DNA from 3 places in the Geobacillus sp. BK01 genome. Region 1 is predicted to be linked to each of the others. Evidence: riboswitches for the same ligand, from Rfam matches in the RefSeq annotation. Region 1 holds a riboswitch; each other region holds the start of a gene.
The links. A riboswitch is a leader RNA that binds a small molecule or an ion and turns the genes downstream of it on or off. The one in region 1 is predicted to bind thiamine pyrophosphate.
Positions count from the first base shown of each region.

Region 1 (7,489 bases):
CCGAGGCCAAGATGGCCGACATAAAGTGGATGGTCGTGCGGAAACACGTCATGGCGGCGGAACGCCGCAGCGACTGGGAGGGAATATTGTTCCGCCACGAGGCGCAACGGTTGCTCGGCGCGGGCTCGTTTGACGCCGCCGCCGGCGACAATGAGCGGCCGACGGGCGGCGGCAAGCGCCGCTTCTATCTGCCGCAGCTTCTCCTCAGCCGGGGCCGGGCGCGGCGCGTCCATCGCCATCAACACCGCCTCCGCAACGGTTTCTGTAAATACATCTTCCGGGATCGAAACGACGACCGGCCCGGGACGGCCTGTTTTCGCCACCCGAAACGCCCGCTGCACCAACTCCGGCACGCGCTCCGGATCATCGATTTCAACCGCCCACTTTGCGAGCGGCCGGAACCATTCATCCAATTCAACTTCTTGAAACCCTTCGCGGCCGCGAAACCGGCGGTGCACCTGCCCCAAAAAGACGACGAGCGGCGTCGAATCTTGGCGCGCCGTATGGACGCCAATCGCCAAGTTGGCGGCGCCGACCGCGCGCGTCGCCAGCACCACTCCCGGCTTGCCGGATGCTTTCGCATACGCTTCGGCCATAAACACCGCCCCGCCTTCATGGCGGGCGGAGATGAGCCGGAGCGTTGGCTCGTCATATAACGCATCCAACAGCGGCAAATAACTTTCCCCCGGCACACAAAATAAGTGGGAAATGCCTTCTTGCTTGAAACATTCGATCATCGCCCGCGGGACAGAAAGACCGCGCATCACCCGTTTTGTCATGACCGTCCCTCCCAATCGATCGCCGCCCAGCGCTGCGCCGCTTCAAGCAGCCGCTCAAGCGGGGCGGCGAGCGAAACGCGGACATACCCTTCCCCGCCCGAGCCAAACGCCGTCCCCGGCGTCACGATCACCCCGGCTTCATCAAGCAGCCGGGCGGCAAACTCGGCGGCGGAGCAGCCGACCGCTGTCGGCACCCACAAGAAAAACGTCGCCTGCGGCGGCCGGACGGGCACGCCCATTTTCCAAAGCGCCGCCGTCATCGCCTTCATCCGTTCCTCATAGATGCGGCTGTTCTCTTTCGCCGCTTCAATTCCGCCCCGCAGCGCAGCGGCCGCCGCTTTTTGCACCGCTAAAAACTGGCACGTATCGATGTTTCCTTTTAGGACCGCCAGCGCCCGGATGACATCCCGGTTGCCGACGATATAGCCGATGCGGCAGCCCGCCATGTTATAGCTTTTGGACAAAGAGCCAAACTCGACGGCCACGTCTTTCGCGCCGTCAACTTGCAGCACGCTCGGAGCCCGGGCATCGCCAAACGTCAGCAGCGAATACGCGGAATCGTGGGCGATGAGAAACTGGTGCTTATTCGCCAGCGCCACCGCCTCAGCGAATACATCAACCGTCGCCATAGAAGCTGTCGGATTGCTTGGATAGTTTAGCAGCATGATATTGATGCGATCGTAAGTGGACGGATCAACAGCGGAAAATTGTGGTGCGTAGTCATGAGCGGCATCAAGCGGCAATTCAAGCGGCGTCCCGCGGGCGAGATGGACGGCGGTGCGGTACACCGGGTAGCCCGGATTCGGAATCAGCACCGCATCGCCCGGATCGATGAGCGCCTGCAATAAATGGACAATCCCTTCTTTCGAGCCGATCAAAGCGAGCACTTCCGTATCCGGATCCAGCTCGACGCCATACTGTTGCTTATAAAAAGCGGCAACCGCCTCGCGGTATTCGCGGCAGCCTGCATACGGAGAATACGTGTAGTTGCGCGGGTCATCAAGCTCGCGTTTCAGAGCGTCAATCACAAATGGCGGCGGCGGCAAATCCGGCGCGCCGATGCCCAGATCGATCACATCGATTCCTTTCTGGACAAGCTCCGCTTTTTTTCGCTCCAAAGCGGAAAACAAATACGGCGGCATTCCTTTTACAAGATCGGAAGCCGTCTTCATCGCGGCCTCTCCCCTTTCGGCTTTATCATTTGCGGCGCGGGGCGGACAAGCAACGAGGCGGATCGCGGCTAAAGCCCGGGAACGAGTCTAACCGGTGAAAACAGTTGAACGGAAACGCGATTTCTCTTCTTGTAAAATATTTTATTATCAATGTGAAAGAATTAGAATAGTAGCGGCGGAACGAGTCCATACGCCCCGGCTTGCCTGAACGCCAAACCGCAACCCGCATACCAGGATCGAATGGGATGAAGTGCGTGCGGCTCACCGCAATCCGGTCTTTCGCCTTCCGGAAAGCGAAGGCGCATCCGTCAGTTTCAAAAAGCCGGGCGCCGGCGGGCGCCCAGCTTGCATGTGATGCCGCCCATTTCTTACTGATATAGCGATGAACCGCCGCGCACAAATTCGGCGGCCTTTTCTTTCATCCCTTCCTCTTTGATTTTCCGCTGCAGCTCGTGCGAAATGTTCATTGAGCAAAACTTCGGCCCGCACATCGAACAAAAATGAGCTGTTTTCGCCGCCTCGGCCGGCAACGTTTCATCATGGTACTCGCGGGCCCGTTCCGGATCAAGCGACAAGTTGAACTGGTCGTTCCAGCGAAACTCAAAGCGCGCTTTCGAGAGCGCATCGTCGCGCTGCTGGGCGGCCGGATGCCCTTTCGCCAGATCAGCCGCATGGGCGGCGATTTTATACGCCACGACTCCGGCGCGTACATCCTCTTTATTTGGCAGCCCTAAATGTTCTTTCGGCGTCACATAGCAAAGCATCGCCGTCCCGTAAGCACCGATGATCGCGGCACCAATCGCTGACGTGATGTGGTCGTATCCCGGTGCGATATCGGTGACAAGCGGCCCTAACGTATAAAACGGCGCCCCATGGCAAATTTCCTGTTCCCGCTCGACATTTTCACGAATTTTCTGCATTGGGATATGCCCCGGCCCTTCGATCATCACTTGCACATCATGCTCCCAGGCGATTTTCGTCAGCTCGCCGAGCGTCTCCAGTTCGGCAAACTGCGCTTCGTCATTCGCATCGGCAATGGAGCCTGGGCGCAAGCCGTCGCCAAGGGAAATCGCAACATCGTATTGTTTCAAAATTTCGCAAATGTCTTCAAAATGCGTATACAAAAAGTTTTCTTCATGGTGGGCCAAACACCATTGGGCGATGATCGAGCCGCCGCGCGAGACGATGCCGGTCGTCCGGTTGGCGGTGAGCGGAATGTAACGAAGCCGCACACCGGCGTGGATCGTCATATAGTCGACCCCTTGTTCGGCCTGTTCAATCAACGTCTCGCGATACACGTCCCACGTTAACTTCTCCGGCACGCCGCCTACTTTCTCAAGCGCCTGGTAAATCGGCACGGTTCCAATCGGCACCGGCGAATTGCGGATGATGTACTCGCGCGTCTCATGAATGTGCTTGCCGGTCGACAAATCCATGACCGTATCGGCGCCCCAGCGCACCGCCCAAAGCAGCTTTTCCACTTCATCTTCAATCGAGGAAGAAACGGCCGAGTTGCCGATATTGGCGTTAATTTTCACATGAAAACGGCGGCCGATGATCATCGGCTCACTCTCAGGGTGATTAATGTTCGCCGGAATGATCGCCCGGCCGGCCGCCACTTCCTGGCGAACGATTTCCGGATCAAGTTGTTCGCGAATCGCAACAAACTCCATCTCCGGAGTGATGATCCCCTGTTTGGCGTAATGCATTTGCGTCACTGTTTTCCCCGATTTTGCCCGCAGCGGACGGCGCACGAACGGCAGCGGGCGGACACCGGCGGCTGCTAATGGCTTCACTTCTTCGACATCGCCGCGCTCAAAAATCCAGTTGCGGCGAAGAAGCGGCAATCCTTTTTCTACGTCCGGCTCAAAATCGGGATCAGTGTATGGACCGGTTGTGTCATAGACGCGCACCGATTCGTTTTCCACCGTCCCTTGCGGCGTTTTCGTCGGCGACAAGGCGATCTCTCTCATCGGCACGCGCACATCAGGCCGTGATCCTTCGATGTACACTTTGCGGCTGGCTGGAAATGACATGAACGAGCGAATGTTTTCCATGCGGCTTTCCTCCTTAAACATTTTGTTTGGGATCTGCAGCCGCACCAACGAAAAGAGAGGCAAAAACAGGGGCTATTTACGCAAAAACGGGTTCCGCAAAACGGAACCCGATCAAGGCAAAAAGGCCAAATGAACAGCCTGTGCGTCCATTTGTTCCCGCTGCCTGCTTCCCTACGCTGGCATGACCCAGATCAGGTTCAAAGGGTCAAAGAACTTCATCGCGTTCTTTTCTCAGCCCGGCTCCCGGACTCCCCTAGCAGATGAGCGTATAACAATGATGACTGACTTTCCTTTCATTTTACTGCATAACAGGCACGTATGCAAACCATTTTATTCCATATGACAGCTGGCGCATCAAGCCTTCTTTCCTTGGCAAACTCGCTTTTTCCCGCCTCACACCGAAAATTGCTTGAGCATCGTCCGCATCTCGTCCGCCATCCGGCCGAGCGCTGCCGAGGAAGAGGCGATTTCCTCGACGGAAGCCATTTGCTCCTGAGTGGATGCCGATACGTTCGCAGCGCCGGCCGCTGACTGTTCAACGATATTGGTCATCTGTTGGAGTGCGTCATCCACTTGGCGGGCGCGGCCCGTCATTTGTTCAATCGCAGACGATGCTTGTCCAATTTGTTCGCTCACTTGATCGACGGCCGCGCGAATCTCGGCGAACGACTGGCCGGCAGCGGCGACGGCGTCAAGCCCTTGCGCCACTTCAGCGACGACCCGCTCAGCCGACGCGATCGCCCGCTTCGTTTCCTCTTGAATGTGACCGATCAGCTTGGAGATTTGCTGCGCCGAGCGCGCCGACTGTTCGGCCAGTTTTCGCACTTCGCCGGCGACGACGGCGAACCCTTTTCCTTGTTCGCCGGCGCGCGCCGCTTCGATCGCCGCATTTAGCGCCAGCAAGTTCGTCTGTGACGCGATGCCCGTGATCGCTTCCGTGATTTGCCCAATCTCATTCGAGCGCTCCCCGAGCCTTTGGACGACCTGGCCGAGCGATTGAACATGGTCGTAAATGAACTGCATTTGCTCAGACATTTGCGTCACAGACTGTTTGCCGTCCTGCGCTTTGGCCGCTGTTTCCCGGGCGTTGTGCGACACTTCTTTCGTGTGAAGGGCAACTTCGTCCAATGTTTTCGAAATGTCATTGATAGCCATCGCCGTACCGCGGGCGGCCTTTGCCTGCTCCTCGGCGTGCGAGGCCATCGTTTCCATCGCGGCCGCAATTTGTTCTGTCGCTTTTGTCGTCTGCTCAGCGACAGCGGCCAACTGGCCGGACACTTGCGCCACCTCTTCGGCATGGTGCTGCACGCGGCCCATCACTTCCTGCCATGCATCGGCCATACGGTTGAACGCAGCCGCGATCGGCCGCAGCTGCTGCACGCTGTCCAGCGGCACGCGCGTCTTCAAGTCCCCCTCTGTCATTTTGCTTACATGTTCATTGATGATAGCGATCGGCGCGACAAACCGCCGGTAGTTGAGCGTTGATGAAACTAAGCCAACCACCGCCCCGAACAACAAGGTGGCGGCAAGCGTCCACCAAAACGCCGCCCCGCGAATGCCATTAGCCAAGCATATCGCAAGGCCGATCGCCGCCGTGCCGGGGATGACGACGAACATCGTGCGAATGATATAAGCGCTTAACGACAACCCTTTCTCCTCCTTTTTTCTATTGTCAAAAAGTTTTTCACTATTACTATAGCATTGACATATTCGTCAACGTGCGTCGGTTTTCCTTCTTTATGTCCAGCTGGATCTCCTTCATTAAAAAATTGTATTTCCAGCAAACAGGAATTGTATTAAAATAACGATTACCTCATAAATATTCATTTTCTAGATCAATAGAACGGAAGATCATCCATGGACAAAAAGAAAATGATTGGCGGTGCGCTTGCCGTCAGTTTGTTGGCGCTTTCCCCTTGGGCGGCTGTGCACGCCGAGCCGGTCAAATGGACGAACGTCAACGCATTCGAAGAACAAACGGGCAGCCTGTTCAACCAAGAAAACAAACGGTGGAACCCATTAAAGAATGGAATCCGATGGTGTTTCTTGATACACACGGCTATGTGAAAAATGACGGGCCAAACTTGCAAGGATTGATTGAACCTTGCACGCCGCCGCACAATCCAAACTATGAATACGATTTATATATCAAATGGGCGCTCGAACAAGCAAAAGCGATGGAAGCAGAAATTTTGGCCGACAAGGCGTCCTACCAAAGAGAACTGTACAAGTCGATGGAAGGCGTCTATATCCCGTATCGCGATGATACGGCCGGCTGGGATGACTATCCGCCGATTTTCACGCCGATGTACGCCATGTACCACGGCGCGTACGGCCATACGCTCGAAGCGCCGCCAAACGACTGGGACGGCGTGCGCTGGCAATATAACGCCATTATGGGCGCATGAATAAGCAGCAGTCCCATTCCGGCACGAAACTGGCGTTGCAGCGGCTCGGCTTTCAAGTGACCGAACTGACGCCGTCCGAAGTGGCGGCAAACGGGCTGGACGGGTTTGACGTCTTTGTTTACAGCGGGACGGAAAACGTAATTTCTCTGAACTTGAGCGCGGCCAACAAAGAATTCGGCTTGCAAAATGCTGATGAGTACAATGCCTTCAAGCAACACGTCACCGCTTTTGTGAACGATGGCGGCAAATACATCGCTGTCGGCGCCGGAGCATCAAGAGCGACGAAAACGCTCGGGCTCACCGACGACACGATTAATGTCGGCGGCTCGAACAGCAACGGCATCGTCCGCGTCGACTACAGCGGCAAAGGAACGACAGCCGGTTACGGACAGGACGATATCGGCTTTGTATACCGCCCGGTATGGTATACGAACACCGGCAATGACATCGTTGAAGCAACGTTTGACAATACTCCAGGCTTTTTCAAGGCCGGCCATTGGAAAAACCGCAGCGCCGCCCAAGGGGCTGCCGTCATCGTCCGTGAACAAAACGCTGACGTCACCTTGATCGGGCTTGAGGCTGGCTTCCGCGACCATACGGACTATTTGTTCCGCCTATTGGCCAACGCCATTTGGGAAAGATGAGCCGCGCGCTGAAAAACGGAAGCTCCGAACACGGAGCTTCCGTTTTTTCTTTTGCCCGGCCTTCTCAGCAGAATAGTCCAATGCCCCCCGCCGCCAAGGAGGAATAGTCCGTTTTTCTTATCTTCCTCTTCTCCGCTTTGCATCAAAAGGAGGTTTTTTTTGCACCATATTGAAAATGATAATCATTTATATTATGATGTTTACCGATATTGATAATCGTTTTCATAAGAGGAGGGAGCACATTGCAGTTGTCTACCGTCTTTCTCTATGAGGAAGAACAAGCATACCGACAGTTGCAACGAATCGATCCGGCGCTCGGACATTTGTTTTTGGCTATGTTGCCAAAAAGCCGGCGGCGCATCACCGGTCGGTTGCTGCAGGCGCTCGTCCGCGAACATCTCATCAGCCCAAACCGCGTTGACTGGAGGT
Region 1 is NZ_JBQPTH010000011.1:45,411-52,899, reverse strand. It holds gene ACTVDO_RS12110 (thiamine pyrophosphate-dependent enzyme) at 1-779, opposite strand, end outside; gene ACTVDO_RS12105 (aminotransferase class I/II-fold pyridoxal phosphate-dependent enzyme) at 776-1,951, opposite strand; gene thiC (phosphomethylpyrimidine synthase ThiC) at 2,320-4,008, opposite strand; TPP riboswitch at 4,160-4,273, opposite strand; gene ACTVDO_RS12095 (methyl-accepting chemotaxis protein) at 4,402-5,655, opposite strand; gene ACTVDO_RS12090 (hypothetical protein) at 5,866-6,075, shown strand; gene ACTVDO_RS12085 (hypothetical protein) at 6,018-6,416, shown strand; gene ACTVDO_RS12080 (hypothetical protein) at 6,413-7,060, shown strand; gene ACTVDO_RS12075 (IucA/IucC family protein) at 7,303-7,489, shown strand, end outside.

Region 2 (7,489 bases), on a different contig from region 1:
GCACCGGTCACAACAATGACTTTCCCTGAAAACATTCCCATTTTGATCCTCCGTTACTGTTGCGGCAGCAAATCGTCGGCGACGACTTCCGCCATGTTAAGATCATTTTTCACTAAGCCTAACGTTTTGTACGTGTCCGCGGCTTGCTGCAGCACGTTGACATCAAGCGCCCCCAACCCTTTTTCTTCCGTCAACGGCGACACGCTCGACCCATTTCGCAGCTTGATGATTTGCAAATTGCGCTGCTCATCCTTGCCATCGATGGCGTACTTTGTGGCCAGCGAAGCCGCTTCTTCCGGATGGTCGATCATCCATTGGGCGCTGTTCCGATACGCTTCCAAAAACATTTGCAGCAACTCTTTCTTCTCGTTATACGTCTTCTCGGTTACGACAAAGACATCGCTCGGGATATTTAAATAGTCTTTCACTTCCATTACGTTGACGTCCCCGAGCCCTTTTTCTTTCGCCATAACAAGCCCGGTATCGGTCGCCGCTGTCGCGTCCACTTGCCCTTGCATAAGCGGGGCAAAGTTTAATAAACCGGTCTCGACAATAGTCACATCACGTTCCGAAAGCCCGGCTTGATGCAACAACACTAATAAATTTTGCCGCGTTCCGCTCGCCAAGCTGTACACGCCAATTTTCTTTCCTTTTAAGTCTTCCGGTTTCGTAATCTGTTTGTCTTTTAGCGAGACGACGTTGAAAACGTTTTGCGGATAAATATTGTAAATGACTTTTAACTTCGCCCCTTTGTCCAGGGCAAAGAAGAGCGAACCCGGATCCGTAAAAGCGATATCGGCTTGTCCAGAAAGAATGTTTTTGATCGCATCGCCGCCGCCGGCGCCGGGGATGAGCGTTATGTTCAACCCTTTTTCTTTAAAAAAGCCTTTTTCTTTTTCCACGAGCAAGTTCGTCTGCTCAGTTATCGGCTGGCTCCAAAGGGCGACACGCAGCGATTCTGTTTTGTCTTTTTTCGCTTTTCCCGCCGTTCCGCCCGTTTGATCATTCCGCCCGGCTGCACCACAGGCCGCCAAAAAAACAGCAACCACCAGCAGCCATACAGCCACTAACGTTTTCCTTTTCATTTTCCGGTCTCCTTTTTATATGGTTTTAACAATCGCTTTTCAAGGAAATGAACCATCTGGTAAAGCACAGCCCCTAACATCGTTAATAAAAGCAAAACAGAAAACATAAGCGGGGTATCCATCATCCCTTGGGAAGCGATAATCATCGCACCGAGCCCTTCGCTGGCGCCGATAAATTCGCCGACAACCGCGCCGACAACCGCCAATACAACGGCAACGCGAAACCCGGCAAAAATGCTCGGCAACCCGGCGGGAAGTTTTAAATGAATGAGCGTTTGCCAACGTGTCGCGCCTAACACACGAAACAATTCCAGTTTGTTCCGATCAGTATATTGAATCGCCGTCACCGTATTTTCAAGCAAAGGGAAAAAGCAGATCAAAGCCGTAATGACCACTTTCGATGTCATGCCGAACCCAAACCAAAGAATAAATAACGGTGCTAGAGCGAGTTTCGGCACGGCTTGGCTGGCGACGACATACGGGAAGAACAGTTTGCGCAACCATTCCATTTCACCCATGAGAATGCCGACGACAAGACCAAGGCCGCTTCCTACACTAAGCCCAAGCAGCACTTCCAAGCTTGTCCGAACGATGTGCGGCCAAAAATAGCCGGTCTTAACTCCGTCCAAAAGCGTTGCGGCAACGACCGAAGGCGCCGGCAAAACAAGCGGCGACATTTGTTTGGCGGCCAGCTCCCAAACGAGAAGAAGCAAAACGAATAAGGCGACGGAATACACGCGAAAGTTGTTCACCGCTTCGCCCCCTCCATCGCCTGCCGCACTTGGAAACAGAGCTCGTTAAACCTCGGCTCATAACGCATTTCCAACGCTCGCGGCTTCGGAAGGTTGACATCGAGCGAATAGATGATGCCGCCATCGGCCATGACAGCGATGCGGTCGGCTAAATACACAGCTTCGGCAATATCGTGGGTAATAAACAAGACGCTTGTGTTGTGCAGCCGGCAAAGCGTCAACAAGTCATCTTGCAGCTCTTCCCGTGTGATGGCATCCAACGCCGCAAACGGCTCATCAAAAAACAAAAGCGCCGGCTTTTGAATCAAAGCTCTGGCGATCGCCACCCGGCTTTGCTGCCCGCCGGACAGCTGCGCCGGGTAGTGATCACGATGGGACCGTAAGCCCATCCGTTCAAGCAAATCGTGCGCCAACTCGTAATCTTCCTTCGTCGGTTTTCGTTTGAGTGAGATCGGCAACAGAACGTTATCAATGACCCGCTTCCATTCGAGCAAGGTCGGCGTTTGAAACACGTAGCCGATGGAAGGGGAAGGCTGCGTCACTTTTTGACCTTGTAAATAAATGCTCCCTTCATCAGGCCGTAAAAGACCGGCGGCAAGCTTTAATAACGTCGTCTTGCCGCAGCCGCTTTTTCCGACAAGACAATGAAACTCTCCTTCACGGATCGTCCAACTGACCCCGTCAACGACCGGTTTCGAACTTTGGTACCGGTACGTGACCCGGTCTAGCTGCAAAAAACTCATTCCCATTTTCCTCCTTAATCGACATAAGGAGCGAACTGTTCCGCATACGCTTCAGCCGCTGATTCAATATCGACCATTTGCACGAGGTCGCGCAAATTAAAGCGCCCATCATGGTGCCAGCCCGCTTCAGGAGAAGTCATATACCCAAGCGCTGTAATGCGTGTGGCGCCCGCTTTTCCTAACCACTTCGCCCATTCGAACAGCTCTTTTGGCGAAGCGGCCACTCCCACCGTCTGCAAAAACCGCCGATACGGGGCGATTTCTGAAATGATTTGTAAAATATCATCAAAGGCAACGATTTTCACAACCCGATTCAGGCAGCTCACAGCAAACTCCCGGTGTTCCGGCTCATACACGACGGCCCAATCTCCCGCTTCGTTTCCGAGCACTTCCTTCTCATTGTCCGCCAACGCGCTCAGTTCTTCGTGCTGCCGCCAAGCCGCTTGTGCGGCCATTTCCTCAAGAGAAAGGGGGCGGCGCGGAAACCGTTTCGCAAAACAGTTCAGCTCGTGGGCGACGTAGCGGGCAAACTCTTTTGGCGAGACACTTCCACCTTTTTGCACATAAAACAGATGCGGCGAATAACACCCTTGCTGGTCGTAGCGCACAATATCGAACGCCGCTTGGTGAGCGGTCTGCCACGCCTTTCTTGCATCAAGACAGGAGCGGGAAACAATGCCAAAACTAATTTTATGGCCAAACGGCAAAAAACGGGTTGTCACCGGAATGCGGCTTTGCATGTCTTGCAGCGATGCATTGCTCCCATAGCCGACGACTACATCCGCTTGCTGAAACATAGCGCGCTCCCGCTCGGCGTCTCCGCCTTTCCACCAAACGACGGCCAGGCAGTCCGCCAATTTCGGCTCGATTTCTACTACTAAACGGGCAAACCAGCCGGCAAAAAGCGGCTCAGCGCTCGATACTTTCCCGATGTTCCCCGCTTTCACCAACAGCCCGGAAATCAAGCTCCATAACGGCAGCGCCGGCACGTTCCCCGCCCAAATATGGACGATCAACTCCGGGCCGACCGCTTTGGAAAAGCCGCCTTTGGCCCGCGGTTGAAAGCCGTCGAGAAGCAGGGGGTTTTCGAAGTCCTCCACAAGAAACCGTTGCAATTGCGGTTTGCGGAACGTTTTGAAATACGAGGTCAGCCCAAGCCGAACCATTTCCGCATCATAACCGGTGACAATCGGCAGCACGCGTTCCGCCTTTTGCCGAACGGGATGGCGGCGATCAAGCAGCTGTTCAACCGCCCGGTCAAGCAACTCAACCATCTCCATCACCGAAAACGATGGAAGAACCCGGGCGCTGGCTTGTTTCACTTTTTCTGCCACTTTGTTCAGCTGTCCCACCGTTAAAAGGGGAACTTCCACCTCGACCGTTTCCCCGTTTTTTTTAAACGTTAAAACACGCGTTTCGATCGGTTCATCCCCGATGTCAGGAAGATAACCGGCATATTCTCTCATTCGGACATCCCCTTCGCCGCGCGGATGAATTCCTCGACTGCGATCGAACAACCTTTCGCTTCCGCCCCTTGCACCCGACCGAACAATCGGAAGCCGTCGTCCGTTTCCACGCCCATATCTTCCGTCAAAATCGTCGTTACCGAGTTGAAGTTGCCGAGGTCGCAATGAACGAGGACGCCGCGTTCTCCTTTTGGCATCTCCTCCCCGGTCAACGGATGAATCACTCTCGTGCGAATCCAATGCGGCCCCGATTTCACCGACGGAACTGTCTCATTTCCGTTATCGTAAAATTGTGTGCTAAGCTCTGTCATGCCGTACATGTTGATGCACGCGCGGCGCGGGACGCCAAGATAAGCGGACAGCGCGTCATAAAACTCATCGAGGCCCATTTCCCGCGACTGGTTTTTAAAGCCGCCTGTATCAAGAATTCGGCTCCCGTCCGGCAAACGGAACGTTTTTCCTCGTTTGGCGAGCTCTTCAAACAAATGAACGAAGCTAAACGAAGCCCCTAAAAGGGCGTACGGCTCACCCGATTGTTCCGCCTGCTCCAGTCCGGCAAGAAGCCGGTCCATATCCAGACCGCCGCGGTTGACAAAATATTGGCTGTCTTCCGTGCCAAACACGTTAATAGCGAGCGCTAAATAATGGGCGAGCGAAGAATTCGGCATATCCTCTTCCGCCGGAAACAGAATCCCCATCTTGATTTTATCGCGCCCTTTCATGAACCGCTTTTGAAAATTGACGATCATGGACTGATCGTACACCTTCAGTGTCGGATGATAATGTTTTCCCCGAACTCCTTTTGTCGTTCCGCTCGTCATAAACACACGTTCAGCCTGCTCAGGAGGCGTGCAGCTTAGCGTCAATTCTTTAAACGCATTGATCGGCACAGCGGGAATGTCCCGCCACGTTTTCACCGTTCTTGCCGTTTTTCCTTTTTGCCTGCAATATGTACGATACGGAAGATTGTTTTCGTATTGATAGGCAAATAGCTGCAAGGCATACTCGTTAAACTCATCTTCCGAGGACGTTTCCTTATTGATAAACGAAAGCAAACATTCGACGATTTCTTGTTGTGTCATATTTTCCAACCCTTTCTGCTCTATCCCCATTCCACTCTCGCAAAAAAGCACTTTGCGCGCGGCAAAGTGCTTCAAAATGCTTCCTTTCCCTGCGCTGGCATTATCCAACAGGTTCAACGGTCAACGGCGGATTAGCCGTACTCTCAGCCTGATTCCACAAGCTCCCGTAAGTGTATGATCTTTTTACAATCAAAGTCTACTCTCTAAAAAAAAAGAATGCAAGAAAAAAGCGATGGAAGCATCCTCCATCTGTGCGCGCAAACATCCGGCCAAGCCGCGGCAGATGGAGGCGGTGACGGAGTGAACCACAGCCTATAGAAGGGGCTGTCTTCAAAAAGTTGTGTTCTTCCGTTTTCCGTCAGTCATTACGCCTATATAGAGAAGGTGTCCCGTTAGTTAGGACACCTTCCTTCCTTATACTTGAACCGCGGTGGAGGCGGCCTGTGCCAGCTGTTCGCATTGGCGTAGACGGATGCCGAAAAGGACAAGCGGGTCGCGATACGCTTCCGGATTCGTGCGCATCTGCTTCAATTCCCCTTCCTGGGCGGCAATTTCAAGCTCCAACCGCTCCAACGTTTCCGTTAACACTGCCAACGGCGGCTGGAAAAATTGGGCAATGTCGCGTTCGAGCGATTTCGCAAACCATTCAAACGGCAGCAACAACTGCCCGATAACCGTTTCCGCCACATCGGCATAATCTTGCGTTTGGATAAACTGTTTATACTTTTGCGCCAACATCGCCTTATTTTGCGCGAAGGCGCCAAGCAGTTTGCCCGCCCCCTTCAGGAGCAGCTGCCCCGGCGTGCGGCGGAGGAAAACGTTCAACTTGTCAATTTGCGTGCCGCCTGCGAGCCGGTCAATATCGCGCCGCCAATCGGTCAAAATGCGGAAATCGCACTCGAGCGCAAGCCGCTCCTCACCGAACATAGCGTTAAACCCTTCACTCATTTCATGCAAAAACGCCTGGCATTCATGGAATTCCTCTTCTGTCGCGGCAATCCAATCGTTCATGGCGCGATGCAAATTCGGCAGCACCTCTTCATCGACATAAGCGCGAAGCTGTTCGTTCACGCTGTCATTCAGCTCGAGGTGAAGGCGGGAAAAGTCACTGTCTTCCCGCACAAAGTCGGTCGCTTTGCGCAATATATCCGGAATCGCCGCTGCCACGGCCGTCCGCGTCTCTTCCAAAACAGCGCGGAACGCTTTTACGATTTTCGCGGTTTTCTCCTCTTGCTGATCGCCGAGTTGGTGGATCGCCCCATTCAGCTTGGCGGCCATTTCTTTTTTCCAGACGACCGATTCCGCCAGCCGGCTTTCCGCCTCAGCCCGCTGTCGGAACAAATGGGCAATGAACCGGCGAATTGTCGCCAATATCGCTTCTTCCCGGCGAACGGAAGACCGATGCTGACGCACCTCACCAAGCAAGCCGACAAGCTCCTGTTGCTGCCTGCGGCTTGGCGCGTGCGGCGAATAGACGATCACGTTCGCCTCCGGCACGATGGTGCGAATATGCGCCTCGATGTCTTGGGCGATCCGTGCCGCTTCCTGTTCATCGATCATCCCGTCACCCGGCGGCAACAAAAAGTGAATCGGCACGTGCGGCGCCCGCTCGCAAAGCTGCAGCACGAGCTGTTCATCGACGCTAGAAAATGGATCATCACCGTTTAGAAGAAAAAGAATACTATCGGCGAGCGGGAATGAGGCGAACGCCTCATGGTCGGAAAAGGCGCGCCCGCCAAGCGGGCCGATGTCCAAAAAGGCCACCTCCTGCGGTACGAGCGGAAACGGCGCCGTGCACTCAATCACCGTATCATCAGGAAATCGGCTTCCCCGCCCCCCCGATGTTTGTTGAAACTCATCGAGGCTCGCAAAAACTGTAAACTGTTCATCACTAATTTTCGTCACTTCAGTCTCGTCTCCGCTTTTCCAAACAAGCACCGGGGCGGATGGCGCCACTAACGCCGCTTCACCGACCACCGTGCGCAAAAACGCCAGCCGCTCATTTCGCGACGCCCCGGCAATAAGGACGCGGTGCAGCCGCAAATCGGAAAGCTGCCGCACAAGCCAACGGAAACGAAAATGTGAGCCCGCCCGCTGCACCTCCGCCCAGTCGGCTATTTCCTCAAATAACGCCACACCCGCTTCCCCGGACTTCGCATCCGCACGAACAAGCTGTTTAGCGGCGTTCTTCACCGTTTCATCATCAAAGCTGTCCGGAAACTTTTCACTCCACGCCAATAAGGCAGCCGCGGCCTCCGCCCTCCCGCTTTCACCGGCTAAATTCACCCAGCTTTTTAAGAGCGGAGGCACGACTTCAACTAGCTCTTTTACCCGATACCGCCCTTTTACTAACCCGGCATA
Region 2 is NZ_JBQPTH010000020.1:37,295-44,783, forward strand. It holds gene ACTVDO_RS14795 (3-oxoacyl-ACP reductase) at 1-41, opposite strand, end outside; gene ACTVDO_RS14800 (ABC transporter substrate-binding protein) at 54-1,085, opposite strand; gene ACTVDO_RS14805 (ABC transporter permease) at 1,082-1,837, opposite strand; gene ACTVDO_RS14810 (ABC transporter ATP-binding protein) at 1,834-2,580, opposite strand; gene ACTVDO_RS14815 (acyl-CoA reductase) at 2,595-4,046, opposite strand; gene ACTVDO_RS14820 (LuxE/PaaK family acyltransferase) at 4,043-5,128, opposite strand; TPP riboswitch at 5,198-5,306, opposite strand; gene ACTVDO_RS14825 (tetratricopeptide repeat protein) at 5,543-7,489, opposite strand, start outside.
Region 2: another riboswitch for thiamine pyrophosphate. It lies ahead of ACTVDO_RS14820 (LuxE/PaaK family acyltransferase); the one in region 1 lies ahead of thiC (phosphomethylpyrimidine synthase ThiC).

Region 3 (7,489 bases), on a different contig from region 1:
TTTGCCGGCCATGCGCTTGAGACGAGGGGACGGCGGTTTGTGTTTTTGTTCGGTTTGTTTATTTTTGTTATTTCGGTCGGCTCGTATAGTTTCATTTCCGGCATTTTTCTTCTCTTTTTGATGCGGGTTGTTCAAGGGGTCGGCTGGGGATTTTCGACAACGGCGTCCGGCACGGTGGCAACGGACATTATCCCGGCGAACCGCCGTGGAGAAGGGATGGGCTATTACGGATTGTCGGGGAACATCGCCCTCGCTTTTGGACCGTCACTCGGACTCGTGCTGGCGGCTGCCATTCCGTTCAGCCATTTATTTATGATTTGTGCGGCGCTCGGTGTAGCCTCCTTATTGTTTGCCGCTGCCATTACATATAAAAAGGCGGAGGCAGGGGATAGACAAGAGGAGAACAAATGGGACCTTTACGAAAGGACGGCCTTAATTCCATCGGTGCTGCTGTTCTTTTTAACGGTGACGTTTGGCGGCATCGCTTCGTTTTTGCCGCTGTATACGGCGCAAAAAGGGATCGGCGGCTTGCAGCTGTACTTTTTGCTTTACGCGCTCGCTTTAATGGTAACGCGGACGTTCGCCGGCCAACTGTATGACCGGAAAGGGCATCGGGCTGTCTTTCTCCCGGGGGCGGGGCTTATTTTGCTTGCGATGCTGATGCTCGCCTGGCTGCCAGGGGAGTGGGCGTTGTTGACTGCAGCAGTGCTGTACGGATTTGGGTTCGGCATGGTGCAGCCGGGGTTGCAGGCATGGTCGGTCGAGCGGGCGCCTGTTCACCGGAAAGGAATGGCGAACGCAACGTTTTTCTCGTTTTTTGACTTGGGAGTTGGCATCGGAGCGATCGTCTTTGGTCAAGTTAGCCATTGGTTTGGCTACCCGAGCATTTATTTAGCGTCCGCCGGTTCGGTGCTTGTTTCCATGCTCGTTTATTTGAGCGTGGTGCGCAAAGAACAGCCGCTCCGCCCGGGGCAAGAAAGAAACGCTTAAGGCTCGTCCTTAAGCGTTTTTCCTTAACGTCGGGAATGCACTTCATAAATGGCGAATTTTAAATAGTCGCCTTCATCGGCAGCGAGCAGTTTCGGGTGGTCATAGCCGGCGCCGTTCCAGTACACTTCGCGCAGCACTTTTTTGGCGTCAAACGCCGCGTCGGCGACCATTTCTTGAAATCGATGGGGGCGAACGTGATATGAGCAGCTCGATGTGACGAAAAAGCCGCCGTCTTTGACAAGCTTCAGCCCGTTTAAATTGATGTCCTTATAGCCGCGCAGCGCCTTTGATACCGCGTGGGCCGATTTGGCGAACGCCGGCGGGTCGATGATGACGACATCCCACTGTTTGCCAGCCCGCACCGCTTCGCGTAAATAGTCAAACGCATTGGCGACGACAAATTCCACATTTGTAAACCCGTTTAAGGCGGCGTTTCGTTTTGCTGTTTCAATCGCATGTTCGGAAATGTCGACGGCGGTGACGTGCTTTGCCCCGTACAGACAGGCGTTTAACATAAAGGAGCCGGTATGGGTGAAACAGTCAAGCACCGTCGTCTCCGGGCCGATAAGCGGGCGCAGAGCAGCGCGGTTTTGCCGCTGATCGAAGAAAAAGCCGGTTTTTTGACCGCCTTCAATATCAACAATATATTTGACACCGTTTTCCTCGATTTCGACTTCGGTTTCCGCTTCTCCGTACCAAAAGCCTTTTTCTTGTTCGAGCCCCTCCAGTTCGCGGACGTATACATCATTGCGCAAATAAACGGCTCTTGGTGAGAACACGTCAAGCAAGCCGTGCAAAATCCAATCTCTGCGTTTTTCCATCCCAAGCGACAAAATTTGTACTACAAGCACGTCCTCATATTTATCGACGATGAGCCCCGGAAGAAAGTCGGCTTCGCCGTAGACGGCGCGACATGAGCGGACGCCCGGAATCATCCGTTCGCGGTACGCCCACGCTTGGCGGATGCGCCTAATAAAAAAGCGCTCATCGAGTTCATCCTCGGGATTTTGCGTCAGCACGCGCACGATGATTTGCGAGGCCGGGTTAATGTATCCTTTCGCCAGCCAATAGCCTTGATGGTTATAGACATCGACGAAGTCGCCCGGCTTGACGTCGCCTTCGATGCGGTCGACTTCGCTTTGGAAAATCCACGGATGGCCTTGTTCGAGCCGTTTTTTCCGCTGCCGTTTTAACATGACTTTTGCCATTCGTTCCACTCCCATCCGATAGTCAATTGTTGCGTTTTAATCATAGCGAATCGCGGAGCGCGGTGCAACGTCGGACGGAAAAAAAAGGTTGACAATCGCCGCCGTCGTGATATGATAAAGATAAACAGGAAAATGGCATCATGATAGAACATCCACTAGGGGGGCCTTTAGAAAGGCTGAGATCAAAGTGTGCCTTTGAGACCCTTAGCACCTGATCTGGGTAATACCAGCGTAGGGAAGTGGAGGAGCTGCACATAGGCGGATCATGATTCTGCCTTGCGAAATTGTAGGCTCACGCCGCTTTCTTTACGTTGCTTGGTAAAGGAAGCGGCGTTTTTATTTTGTGGAAAAGGGGGAGACAAATGTCGTTTGCAAAGCGGGTGCGCCAGGCAGCTGATCCGATCTGGCAGGCAAGCTTTCATCATCCGTTTGTCAAAGAGCTTGGCGAAGGAACGTTGGATCGTGCGAAATTCCGTTATTATGTCATGCAAGATGCGTATTATTTGCGCCATTTTGCCCGTGTGCAGGCGATCGGGGCGGCGAAATCGCCGGATTTGGCGACGACGGCTCGGCTGGCGCACCATGCCCAAAGCACATGCGAAGCGGAATTATCGCTTCACGAAACGTTTGCCGAACTGCTTGGCATCACCGAAGAGGAGCGGGCCGCGTTCATGCCGGCGCCGACGGCTTATGCGTATACATCGCATATGTATCGGGCGGCGTATGAAGGGCATTTGGGTGATGTCATTGCCGCGATTTTGCCGTGCTATTGGCTGTATTACGAAATCGGCGAGCGGCTGAAAACGTGCCGGCCGAACGATCCGATTTATGAAAAATGGATCAGTACATATAGCTCCGATTGGTTTCGCTCGCTTGTTAAGGAGCAGATCGACCGGCTTGACGCCATTGCCGCCGCTGTAACCGAGGAAGATCGGCGTCGGATGGAACAGCATTTTTTGATCAGCAGCGACTATGAGTACAAGTTTTGGGAGATGGCGTATGAATTGGAGCGATGGCCGTCCGCCGGGCTGGTGGAGAGCCGGTAAAACGGCGTCGACACTAAAAAGGGGGGGTTTTCTTGGAAAAAACATCGAAAGGCTTGAAGCTGGCCGATATTTTAACGACGATTGTGATTGCTGTTGTGTTTGGCGTCATTTATAAAGTGTGGGGACCGTTGTATGAAGTGGTGAAAGTATTCGGGTTTCACGCCGACCAATTGATATACGGAATGTGGTTTATCGCCTCATCGCTCGCCTATTTGCTCATCCGCAAGCCGGGAGTGGCACTGCTCGCTGAAATTGCAGCTTCGTCCGGCGAACTGGTCATGGGGTCGCAATGGGGGCTTGAAGTGCTCATTTATGGTGTCATTCAGGGGTTGTTTGCCGAGTTGGTGTTTGCCGCATTCCGCTATCGACGGTTTGATGTGCTTGTCGTGTCGCTCAGTGCTATCGGAGCGACAGTCGGTTCGCTGATCATGGATTTTTACAAAGGATATATCGAGGCCCTCGCCCCGTGGAACATGGCGCTCTTTTTGTTGGCGCGCTTTGTCGGCGCCGTTCTCATTTCCGGCGTGTTCGCCGTTTCGTTGGCCAAGGCGCTTGAGAAAACAGGGGTGACGCAAATGTGGCGGCCGGCTTCCAAAGAGGACTACGATGCGCTGAACCGATAAGGGGAAAAAGCGATGAAGCAAGCCATTGTGATTGAACAGTTGCGCTTGAAATTTCCCGGGCACAACGACTTATTGTTTCGCGACTTGTCGCTGTCGATCGCCGCTGGGGAGAAAGTACTTCTCCTCGGTCCGTCTGGCTGCGGTAAGTCGACGCTTTTGCAAGTGATGGCCGGCTTGATTCCGCGTTCGATCGACGTGCCGATGAAAGCCGGGCGCCTTGAGCGACCGAAACAGTGGGGGTATGTGTTTCAAGATCCGGATGCACAGTTTTGCATGCCGTATGCCGATGAGGAAATCGCGTTTGCCCTCGAAAATAGACGCGTGCCGCGTCAAGAGATGCCCGGCCGTATCCGTGCGCTGTTGGATCAAGTCGGGTTGGCGATCGAACCGCACACCGATATTCATACACTTTCCGGCGGGATGAAGCAGCGGTTGGCGCTCGCCTCCGTGCTCGCGCTTGAGCCAGATGTTTTGTTTTTGGATGAGCCGACCGCACTGCTTGATGAAGAAGGGACAAAAGCGGTATGGCAAACCGTCAAAAAGGTGGGTCGCGATAAAACAGTCGTCATCGTCGAACATAAAATCGATCATGTCTTAGACTTTGTTGATCGGATTGTATTGCTCGGCCGCGACGGACGGATTATGGCTGATGGCAAGGCCAAGAACGTATTTTCTGAATATAAAGATGTCATTCACGCCGAGGGCATTTGGCATCCGGGCATTTGGGACGAATACGATCGAAGAGTCCAGCGGCCAAAGCGGCAAGAGGGGAAGGACCTCCTTTGCCTCCGCAATTTTCGCGGTTTTCGCGGTCGGGAGGTAAAAATCAACGTCCCGGAAGCTACTGTGCGGGAGGGAGAATGGGTTGCCGTCACCGGCCGGAACGGCGCGGGCAAAAGCTCGCTTTTGCATGGGTTGATGCAACTGATTCGCACAGAAGGCGAATATACATTGTTGGGGGAAGACATTCAGCGCCGGCAGCCGCTCTACCGCCATATTGCGTTTGTGTTTCAAAACCCGGAGTTTCAGTTTGTCACTCATTCTGTGCGCGATGAACTGGCGTATTCGTTGCGCCTTGAGGGGCGGCCTGAAGAGGAAATCAATGAGACGGTCACCCGCCTGCTCAGCGCGTTTGCCCTTGACGGAAAGGAAGAGGTGCATCCGTATCAGCTGTCGGTCGGCCAAAAGCGCCGGTTGAGTGTAGCTGCCTCGATCGTCGCCGGTCAACGTCTTTTTTTGCTTGATGAGCCGACATTTGGACAAGATGCGAAAAACACATTCGCGCTGCTGGCGATGCTTGAATCGTATCGCGAGCAAGGAGCGGCGATCATCATGGTCACTCATGACGAACAAATCGTCCGCCGTTTCGCGACGAGACGGTGGACGATTGAGGATGGCGCGCTTGTTCGCGATGAGCGGCTCGCCGTTTTGAAGCCCGTGCTGGCTGAAGGGGGGACATGGCGATGAATTGGAACATTCAGCGCCGTGAGACATGGCTTTATGAGGCGAACCCGAGTTTGAAGCTCATTGTGCTCGTCATGCTCTTTTTTGCGGTGTTGTTCGTTCATAATCCGAACGTGCTGATCAATTTGTCGTTTGCCCTTTTCATTTTGTTTTGCTTTGGTACCGGGTATCCGGTTAAGATGCTTGTCTCGTTGTTTTTGCCGTTTTTTCTGATCTTTGTTTCCACCGCCTCCTCGATGATGATGTTTGGCGAAGGGACGACAACATGGTTCCGTTGGGGTCTCATTCATGTGACAGCGGAAAGTTTTTGGCGCGGCGTGCATCTCGGGTTTCGCGCCTTGGCACTTGGGCTGTTGGGATTAATTTTTTCCTTGACGACTCGGCCGGTACATCTGTTTTATTCCCTTATGCAGCAACTGAAGTTGAAACCGAAGTATGCGTACAGTTTTTTGGCGGCCGTCCGTTTGCTGCCGATGATGATGGAGGAGTTTCAAACCGTGCGCTATGCTTTGAAGGTGCGCGGCGTGCCAAGCCGCGGCGGACTTAGCAAAGTGAAGCGCTACGCCATTCCGCTTTTGGCGCAAAGCATCCGCCGCGCCCAACGCATCGCGGTGGCCATGGAGGCAAAACAGTTTTCCGGCAGCGGCCCGCGCACGTTTTATTATGAAATCGGGTTTGGCAAATACGATGTTCTGTTTGTCGGTTTGTTTGCCGTCTTGTCCTTTGCTGCCTATTATGCCGGCATCCAGTATCCGTATATTTCAATCAACGATGTACGGTAGAAAGAAAGGGATCGTGATGGGAACTCTTCACTTCATTTCGACCGGCCGGCAGACGGCCGACGAGTTCGCCGCCATTTGTCGGCACATTCATCCGTACGCCGATGCTATTCATATTCGGGAAAAGGAGAAAACGGCGCGCGAGGTTGCTGAATTTGTCACCGCACTTCTTCGCGCCGGGGTGCCGCCGCAAAAAATCATTGTCAATGACCGGGTCGATGTCGCGGCCGTCTACGGCGTCAACGGGGTGCAGCTCGCTTACCATAGCCTGCCGGTACGCGCCGTCCGCCGCTCGTTCTCCAATTTGACAGTCGGCTGCTCGGTGCATGGGCTCGAAGAGGCGAAGAAAGCGGAAAAGGACGGTGCCCACTTTTGTTTATTTGGCCATATTTTCCCAACCGCCAGCAAGCCCGGGTTGCTGCCGCGCGGCGTGGACTTGCTGAAGGAAATGGCCGCCGCTGTACATATTCCCGTCATTGCCATCGGCGGCATCCATGCCGGCAATGTCCGTCAAGTGCTAGAAGCCGGTGCAGCGGGAGTGGCGGTGTTATCGGCCGTTTTTTTCGCAGCCGATCCGGTCGGTGAGGCGAAACGGCTCAATGAAATTGTCAAAGGGAGGGGATAACGTGACTGCGCATCATTATGACGTCGCAGTTGTCGGCGGCGGGGTGATCGGGACGGCAGTGGCCTTCGAGCTCGCCAAACGGCAGCATCGCGTTGCGATTTTGGAAAAAGCAGCGATGGCCGGTGAAGCGTCAAGCGCAGCAGCCGGCATGCTTGGCGCGCAATCGGAATTTTCCGAGCCGAGTCCGCTCGTGCCGCTGGCGTTAAAAAGCCGGTCGCTCATGCCGGTGCTTGCCGAAGAATTGCGGGAGAGAACCGGTATTGACATTGGACTTGTCGAAAAAGGAATGCTGAAAGTGGCGACAACAGAGGAAGAAACAGAAGAGCTGCGCCGTCATTACGAATTTTGGCGGGCGACAGATCAGCCGGTGCGCTGGTTGACGAAACAGGAAGCGCTTGAGCTCGAGCCGCATCTCGCAACGGAAGCGATTGCCGGCGCTATGTACATCGGGGGCGACGGACAAGTGAGCGCTCCGGATTTGGCCGCCGCTCTTGCTTCAGCCGCTTCCTCCGCCGGCGCCCATTTGTATGAGCATACGGAAGTGTTGGGCATCCGGTCGGGCGCCGGCGGCCATATCGTGGAAACAGCGAACGGAACGTTTGCGGCTGCGGCAGTCGTCATCGCTTCGGGTGCTTGGACGGCGCGATTTGGCGCCGGGCTTGGGCTTTCCCTTCCCGTGTATCCGGTCAAAGGGGAGTGCGTCATGGTGCGGACGGCGGCTCCGTTGCTGCAGGCGACCGTGTTCGCGAAAAGC
Region 3 is NZ_JBQPTH010000003.1:269,532-277,020, reverse strand. It holds gene ACTVDO_RS05520 (MFS transporter) at 1-990, shown strand, start outside; gene ACTVDO_RS05515 (class I SAM-dependent rRNA methyltransferase) at 1,014-2,198, opposite strand; TPP riboswitch at 2,346-2,453, shown strand; gene tenA (thiaminase II) at 2,561-3,244, shown strand; gene ACTVDO_RS05505 (ECF transporter S component) at 3,277-3,867, shown strand; gene ACTVDO_RS05500 (ABC transporter ATP-binding protein) at 3,880-5,334, shown strand; gene ACTVDO_RS05495 (energy-coupling factor transporter transmembrane component T family protein) at 5,331-6,113, shown strand; gene tenI (thiazole tautomerase TenI) at 6,130-6,735, shown strand; gene thiO (glycine oxidase ThiO) at 6,737-7,489, shown strand, end outside.
Region 3: another riboswitch for thiamine pyrophosphate. It lies ahead of tenA (thiaminase II); the one in region 1 lies ahead of thiC (phosphomethylpyrimidine synthase ThiC).